DNA from 2 places in the Crystallibacter crystallopoietes genome. Region 1 is predicted to be linked to the other one. Evidence: riboswitches for the same ligand, from Rfam matches in the RefSeq annotation. Region 1 holds a riboswitch; the other holds the start of a gene.
The links. A riboswitch is a leader RNA that binds a small molecule or an ion and turns the genes downstream of it on or off. The one in region 1 is predicted to bind S-adenosylmethionine.
Positions count from the first base shown of each region.

Region 2: it holds a riboswitch for S-adenosylmethionine, as region 1 does, so the genes downstream of both, AC20117_RS08420 (LLM class flavin-dependent oxidoreductase) here and AC20117_RS00020 (aminotransferase class V-fold PLP-dependent enzyme) in region 1, are expected to answer to the same signal.

Region 1 covers NZ_CP018863.1:1,510-5,705, reverse strand. The annotation lists partial or broken gene AC20117_RS24180 (metal ABC transporter solute-binding protein, Zn/Mn family) at 1-92, opposite strand, end outside; partial or broken gene AC20117_RS00025 (class I SAM-dependent methyltransferase) at 279-1,044, opposite strand; gene AC20117_RS00020 (aminotransferase class V-fold PLP-dependent enzyme) at 1,197-2,576, opposite strand; SAM riboswitch class IV at 2,618-2,730, opposite strand; gene hisN (histidinol-phosphatase) at 2,845-3,732, opposite strand; gene rsgA (ribosome small subunit-dependent GTPase A) at 3,801-4,196, opposite strand, start outside.
Region 2 covers NZ_CP018863.1:1,767,745-1,771,940, forward strand. The annotation lists gene AC20117_RS08410 (LLM class flavin-dependent oxidoreductase) at 1-85, shown strand, start outside; gene AC20117_RS08415 (acyl-CoA dehydrogenase family protein) at 82-1,311, shown strand; SAM riboswitch class I at 1,423-1,512, shown strand; gene AC20117_RS08420 (LLM class flavin-dependent oxidoreductase) at 1,602-3,008, shown strand; gene AC20117_RS08425 (DUF1206 domain-containing protein) at 3,110-3,949, opposite strand; gene AC20117_RS08430 (MmcQ/YjbR family DNA-binding protein) at 4,131-4,196, shown strand, end outside.

The DNA of each region.
Region 1 (4,196 bases):
GCGCCCACCTTGGTGATTGATTCCACCCGCACATGCTCACCGGCCACTTGACGCACCAGATCTGCAAGCACCGTGAACGTGGTCAGCACCATGGGGCGCTCGTCGGACGGCTTCGGGGCGGCAGCCGAACCGTTGCCCACAGGACCGCAGGCCGTCAGCATGCTCATTAAGATGACGGCCAGCATGGACCCCAGTTTTTTCCGGCATGCCTAAATTTATCTCAAAGGGGCGCCGGAATAATAGGGCGCGGCAAAAAATTTCTGCAGAAGACCTCGAACTTAGCGGTGCGCCTTCATCGCGCGCCAAGTCAGGGTCAGGTAGGGGAGCTGGATGACCTCTTCCCGGTCATGGCCCAGATGTTCATGCAGGTACCAGTCCAGATTGGCCAGGACTTTTGTGCGCGTCTGTTCGCTCGCCCGCAGGTAGTAGCTGCGCGACTTGACCAGTTCCAGCAAGTCGGCGGGCGTCAGTGGATCGGCCCAATGGGTTTCGTGGCCCTCATGCCGGATAAATTCAGGACCGATGAAGGGGCGGAAGTCCGGCCTGTAAACGTCACCGGCATGCATGATCCTCGAGAGCCGGTGGACCCAGGGAATGGAGACATCGAGCTGGTTCCAGATCAAGCCCAGCGTTCCTCCGGGCCTCAGGATCCGGGCAGCCTCCGCGCTCGCCGCCGCCTGATCCACCCAGTGCCAGGCCTGTGCCACGGTCACCAGATCGACGGCGTCATTGTCGATGCCGGTATGTTCGGCCGTCCCCAGTACGATCCGGGCTGCGGGGTAGTTGATTGCCAGTTGCTCCAGCATGTCGGCCGACGGATCCACGGCGGTCACCCGCAGCCCGCGGGCCAGCAGCGCCGCCGTATATTTTCCGGTACCGGCGCCTACATCCCGCGGCGTCCCGTGCCGACGGCGGCACCAGCCAATCGACGGCGTCATCGGGGTAGCCGGGACGGACCCGGTCATAATGCGCGCCACCCTGCTGGAAGCTGCTGCCGAACTCCCGGCGCCGTTCGTCGTCCATCCGGGGTCCGCCGCGAACCACTGCCACACTCCTCGTGCACCCTCTGCCCTCTGGCTGGGGCCTCTCCTTGACCTGTCATTGACGCCGCCAGCCGCCCGTGCCCACTGCACAGGCGGCTTCGCAAACGACGGGTCAATTAGATCATGCTCCATCCGGCGTGCAGGGATACGTTCCTAGCCCAAGGAGCACGGCGCCGCCCCGGCGGTTCCCGGCGTCGCCGGGTGCCACTCGGGGAAGGCCCGTGTTTCCACCGCTGGCACCCAGCGTCCGCTCTCGACGACATAGTCGTGGCGCAGGCCGTCGCGGACCAGCGCTGCCACTCCGTCCGCGAGCCGGGCCGCGTCTTCCAAGCGGGACCCCAGCCCGAAGCTGGCACGCAGCGCACCGGACGGCAGCCCGAGGCGGTTGAGCAAGGGATGGGCGCAGAACTTGCCGTCCCGCACGCCGACGCCGTGTTCTGCCGAGAGATACGCGGCGACGAGGCCCGCGTCGTATCCAGCCACCGAGAAATTAACGACGCCGATGGCATCCAGCGGGGTGGCCTCGCCGCTGAAAATCCGGTGCACGGTGACCGAGTCCACCGCCTCCAGCCGCTCGATGAGATACCCACGCAGCACGGACTCATGCTGCTGCCACGCTTCCTCATCCAGTTGCGCGATGTGCTCGGCGGCCCGGGCCAGGGTGGCCGCACCGAGCACATTGGGCGAGCCAGCCTCATGCCGGGCCGGCCCCGTAGTCCAGACCACGCCGTCCAGCCGGACCTGTTTCACCGCGCCGCCGCCAGCCAGATGCGGTGTGCCGGAATCGAGCCAGTCGGCCCGCCCGATGATCGCTCCCGCGCCGAACGGGGCATAGAGCTTGTGCCCGGAGAGGACTACGTAGTCAATGTTGTCCCGGGCAATGTCGAGGCGCCGGTGCGGGGCGAGCTGGGCCGCATCCACCACTACCCGGGCCCCATACCGGTGGGCAAGCCGCGCGGTTTCGGCGATCGGGAATATCTCGCCGGTAACGTTCGACGCGCCGGTGATGGCAACGAGAGCCACCTGGCCACCGGCCAACTCGGCCTCGATGGCTTCGAGGGTGGCGGCAATACTTGGCCGGGCCACCACGCTGCGGTGCGGTACCGCCTGCCAGGGCAGCAGGTTGGCGTGGTGTTCGATGTCCAGGTACAGCACTTCGCCGCCGGCCGGAATGCAGCCGGCCAGCAGGTTCAGGGAGTCGGTGGTGTTGCGGGTGAAGATGACAAGGTCATCGGTCCGCCCGCCGACAAAAGAACGCAGGACGTTGCGTGAATGCTCGTAGACGGAGGTGGAGACCTGGGATGCGTAGCCGGCACCGCGGTGGACGCTCGCGTAGTAGGGGAGCAGCTGCTCCAGATAGGCGGTGACGGAAGCCAGCGCGGGTGCCGACGCGGCGTAGTCCAGATTGGCATAGCGTATGGCGCCGCCGTCCAGCAGGGGAGCGGCGAGTTCTGCCCCGGTAACTTCCTGGAACGGTTGTTCCGCAGCCAGCAGTTCGGGGGACAGGGCGGAGTCGATAACGGTGGTGCTCATATGACCTCATCTGGTGAGGGACCCGTGCCAATGGCAGAGCGGATCCGCGCTTGCCGAACCAGTCAGGAACGGCCAGGTCGTCACCCGGGGCACCCCGCCGCGTGAGGAGGGTTGCCGGCCAGCTAACCGGGGTTTAGCGCTGGCACTCGTGACCTGCCATCGAGATTATTGTCCGGCCGGAGGGGCCGCATCTTTGTTACGGGAACGAAAAGGCGGCCATCCCCGGAATGGGGACGGCCGCCGTCGTAATTCGTCACAAAAGACAGCGTCAGCGCAGGCCGTCCGCCTCCATGGAGGCCTCCGGAGCGGTTTCCGGCAGGGACCCGTCCTCCGGGTGTGCGGCCGGACGCTGGCCGCGCAACTGCGGATTGAGCCGGTAGAGGACCTCGTCGTGCAGCGTGCCGTTCGTGGCCAACGCGTTGCCGCCGAAGGGTCCGTCCTCGCCCTCGAGCGAACTGAACCGTCCGCCGGCCTCGGTCACGATCGGCACGAGGGCCGCCATGTCATAGAGGTTGAGTTCGGGTTCGCAGGCAATGTCGACGGCGCCCTCGGCCACCATGCAGTAGGACCAGAAGTCCCCGTAGGCACGGGTGCGCCAGACGGATTCGGTGAGGCCGAGGAACTCCGGGAAGTTGCCGCGTTCCTGCCAGCCGGTGAGGCTGGAATAGGAGAGGGACGCGTCCTCGAGCCGGTTGACATCGGATACCCGGAGCCGGGTGGCCGCGGACAGCGAACGTCCCATGTAGGCACCGGTTCCGGTCGCGGCCCACCAGCGCTTGCCCAGAGCCGGCGCGCTGACCAGGCCGACCACGGGACGGTCTTCGTCTACCAGCGCGATCAAGGTGGCCCAGACCGGCACCCCGCGGACGAAGTTCTTCGTGCCGTCGATGGGATCGATGATCCAGCGGCGGGAGCCGTGGCCGCTGCTGCCGTATTCCTCGCCGAGGACCGCGTCGCGCGGCCGGGCCCGGGAGAGTTGGCCGCGGATGGCCTCTTCAGCGGCGCGGTCCGCATCCGTGACAGGGGTGAGATCCGGCTTGGTCTCGATTTTCAGGTCCAGCGCCTTGAAGCGGGCCATGGTCTGCGAATCCACGGAATCGGCCATCACATGGGCCAGGCGCAGATCGTCGTTATAGCTTTGAACGTCACGGGTCATAGGCTTCAACTTATCCTTATTTGGCGGCCGGATGCGGGATGTGAAGTCCCTGACCGACGACGGCGGTGCTACTGGAACCCGAGTTCCTTCGCCTGGGCGCGTTCTTCCGTTCCCAGCAAACGGCGCAGCGAGGCCAGCCGTGCCGGGCCGGATTCGCCGGCCTGCCCGGAGGCCACCCAGGCGTCCACGCCGCAGTTGACGGCATGGTCGTCGTGCTTGCAGCCCCGCTCGCAGTCCGCCGTCCCGGGCTCCAAATCGGGAAAAGCGGAAATGATCCGGTCCGGGTCCACGTGGGCCAGTCCAAAAGAACGGATGCCGGGCGTGTCGATGATCCAGCTGCCAGCCGGAGCGTCGGCCAGCTTCAGGGCCAGCGCCGAGGAGGAGGTATGCCGGCCCCGCCCGGTCACCGCGTTGACTCCCCCCGTGGCGCGCTCCGCCCCCGTGAGGGCATTGACCATGGTGGA
Region 2 (4,196 bases), 1.8 Mb from region 1:
ACGGCACCCGGCACGCCAGTACCGCGGCGCCTTCGACGAATTCTCAGCGGCAGCACAGAACAAGGTTTTGGAAGGAAGACGATGACGGAGACTATCGCGAACGAGCGCACCGAGACCGCGGAAGCAACCTATGAGCGGTTGGCCGGCCGCTTCCGGCCGGTCTTCGAGCGGATTGCGCAGGGAGCGCTGGACCGGGAGCTGAACAGGATCCTGCCGTTCGAACAAGTTGCGTGGCTGAACGCCGCCGGCTTCGGGAAACTGCGGGTGCCGGTGGAACATGGCGGCGACGGCGTCTCCTTCGAGCACTTCTTCCGCCTCCTGATCGAACTTGCGGCGGCGGACTCCAGCGTCGCCCACCTGTACCGCTCGCACTTCGCCTTCGTCGAGACGGTTGGTCTGGAAGGCGAGGCGTTTGCCCGCCGCTGGTATCCGCGCATTGTGGCCGGCGAGATCTTCGGCAACGCGGCCACGGAGAAGGCCGGAAACGCGCTGGGCACCACGAACACCAAGCTGGTCAGGGACGGCGGGAGGTGGCTGCTCAACGGTGAAAAGTACTACACCACCGGCAGCATCTTCGCGGAGTGGATCGCGGTCATGGCCAGTACCGACGGTATCGAGGGCCGGCAGTACGCCGTCGTCAATACCAAGCAGGCGGGTGTGGAGATCGTTGACGACTGGGACGGCTTCGGCCAGCAGCTGACCGGAACGGGGACAACCTACTTCCGCGATGCCGCGGTGGAGCCGGCCGACGTTATCGAACGCAAGCCGTCGAGCACGCACGAACCGGCATTCTTCCAGTTGGTGCTGCTCGCCGTACTGGCCGGAATTGGCAACGCGGCGCTCGCGGACGCGAAGATCCTGGTGCGGAACCGCAAGCGGACCTTTAACACCGGAACCGGCGAACTGTTCCGCAATGACCCGCTGATCCTTCAACTCGTCGGCCAGCTGTCGGCCAAGGTATTCGCTGCGGAATCGGTGGTTCTGACCGCGGCACGGGAACTGGATGCCGCGGCAGACAAGTCCCTCCCGCTCGACGACGTTCAGCGTTACGTCCGCGGGGAAGCCGCTGTGGAAAAGGCGCAGATTGTTGTTCCGGAGCTGGTTCTTGAGGCCACCGGGCAGCTGTTTGACGTCACAGGAGCAAGCGCGACGTCCAAGGGCAAGGCGCTGGACCGCCATTGGCGCAACGCCCGGACCGTCGCGACGCACAATCCCACCGTCTTCAAGGCGCGGACCATTGGCGACTATGAGGTCAACGGCACCACGCCCGAGGGGCTGCACAGCATCGGTGACGCGCCGTCCAAGTCCTGAACGGGGGCTCCGACGGCAGTCGCGGTCGGCGGGCGCGAAAGCCGCCGGGGGATTACCCGGTATGACGTAGGGATTTCGCGCCCGCCGCCGGACTGCGGTGGAATGGAGCTGTAACCATCCAGAGCGGCTGAGAGACCTGGCTCGTTGACGCCGCAGCAACCCCCTCTTTGAGGAAGGTGCTACCGCCAGGACCGATGGAGATCCAAAATTCTTTCGGTAGCCGCCGCGGTTTTCCGCTTCGACCGCAGCTACCGGTGTAGGGGCTCTTCACGGTCATGAAGGAGTCTGAAATGACATTGGTACCCGCCGCCAGGCAAATCCGCTTCAACGCATTCGACATGAACTGCGTTGGACACCAGTCACCCGGTCTGTGGCGCCATCCCCAGGACAAGTCCGCCGACTACAAGACGATCGGCTACTGGACGCATTTGGCGAAGGTGCTGGAAGAGGGCCTCTTCGACGGCCTCTTCATCGCCGACGTGCTGGGCACTTACGACGTGTTCGGCGGCTCCAACGAAGTCACGCTCCGTGCGGGTACCCAGGTCCCGGTCAATGATCCGTTCATGCTGGTTTCGGCCATGGCCGCGGTGACCGAGAACCTCGGCTTCGGCCTCACCGCCGGCACCGCCTACGAGCATCCGTATCCCTTCGCCCGCCGGTTGGCCACGCTGGACCACCTGACGAACGGCCGCGTTGGCTGGAACGTGGTCACCGGCTATCTGCCGTCCGCGGCGCGCAACATGGGCCAGACGGACCAGATGGAGCACGACGAGCGGTACGCCCACGCCGACGAGTACCTTGAAGTGGTATACAAGCTGCTCGAAGGTTCCTGGGAAGAAGACGCCGTGGTCAAGGACCGGGAAGCCGGTATCTTTGTGGATCCGGCCAAGGTGCACGAGATCGGCCACGAGGGCAAGTACTTCAAGGTCCCCGGCATCGCCATCACCGAGCCGAGTCCGCAGCGCACTCCAGTTATCTTCCAGGCCGGCGCCTCCAAGCGCGGGACCGAGTTCGCCGCAGAGAACGCCGAAGCTGTCTTCGTTACGTGCCCGACCAAGGAAATGCTGGCCGCCTCGGTCAAGAAGATCCGCGATGCGGTGGAGGCCGCCGGCCGCGGCCGCTACGACGTGCGCATCTACGCCATGCAGACCGTGGTCACCGGTCCGGACAGCGCCACCGCGCAGGCCAAGTTCGAGGACTACAAGTCCTACGCCGACGTCAACGGTGCGCTGGCCCTGATTTCGGGCTGGATGGGTGTGGACCTGTCCAGCTACGGCCCGGACGATGTGATCGGCGAGAACGTGAAGTCCAACGCCATCCAGTCCTCGGTGGAGACGTTCCAGAAGGCCTCCGGCGAAGACGGCAAGCCGTGGACCATCCGTCAGCTGGCCGAATGGGTCGGTGTCGGCGGTTTTGGGCCTATCACCGTTGGTTCCGGCGAAGAAGTTGCCAAGAAGCTCATAGACTGGGTGGACGAGACCGACGTGGACGGCTTTAACCTGGCCTATGCCATCACCCCGGGCACCTTTGAGGACATCGTTGAATTCGTCGTTCCGGAACTGCAGAAGCGCGGTGCCTACCCGACCAAGTACGCCGAAGGCACCCTGCGCAACAAGCTGTTTGGCAAGGGCGACCGGCTGCCTGAGCAGCACCGGGGTGCCGGCTACCGCCTCGGCGCAGCCGTTTCCGCGTCCTGACCCAGCCGGGAAGGCTTTCCTGACCCAGCCGGGAAGGCTTTCCTGACTCAGGCCGGGGCGGCGTCAGGAGGCCCGGCCACACGTAGGCCGTGCCGTGCCCGCTACATTTTGCCGTAGCGGGCACGCGCGCCCAGGTACAGTCCGTAGCAAATGAGGCCGAGGGCCACCACAATCAGCGCGGCGTCGCCGAAGGGCTGTTCCTTTAGGGCCTTCAGTGCGCCGTCGAGGCCCTTGGCTTCCTCGGGATCCTGCTGGAACGCTGCAACCGAGAACAGGATGCCGAGCACCAGCAGTGCCGCACCCTTGCCCACGTAGCCGAAAGAGCCGGCCCAGCTGATGCCGATCCTCGCGCCGCCCGGTGGCAGGGACTCCAGATCCTTCAGGAACTTCTGCGTAATGCCCTTGTAGATGTAGAAGACTCCGGCGATGGCGATGCCTGCGCCAATCAGGAACAGCACCAGCGTTCCGCCGGGAAAAGCCATCAATTGCGCGCTGGCGTCCTGTGAGGATTGACTGCTGTCGCTCTTGCCGCCAAGGGCATAGATGCCGAACGTGAAACCGATGGCCGCGAAGACGATAGCCAGACCGGCTGCCTTGATCCGTTTGCCCCACTTCTTTTTGGTTTCCAACCCGCGGTAGCCGAATGCGGCGTCGGCTAGTTGCCACAGTGCCAAGGCGGCGCAGGCGATGAGCCCGGCCCACAGCAGGAAGACCCCTCCAGGTGTGCTGGCCAGCTGGGAGATCGCCCCGGCCTGGTCTGCTTCCCCCGATGCCCCGAGGCTCAGCCGCAAGGCAATATAGCCAATCAGCAGATGCATCAACCCATTGGCGGCCCAGCCAAAGCGCGCCACCACTTCCAACGTTTTCGATTCCGAGGCTTGCTCGGCGCCGTCTTTCGCCCTTTTCGCCTGGTGCTTCGCCTTCTCCACTTCGCCGCTCATGCGCCGCACCTCCGCCTGCCTCATATCGCCAAAGGGAACGCGCCCCCACAGGGGAGCGCCGCCGTCGTACTCCTGGAACCATCCTCCCACCAAAGACTTGGACGGGACTTGGAAAGCCGGACTTCTCCACAGACGGACCGTCGACCTTCCTGACCCCGGCCGCCGGCGGTAGGCTCGATGGGTGGACGGATCAACGTTGCGCGGCATGTGCCTGGACCTGCCGGGCGCTTTCGAGGACTTTCCCTTC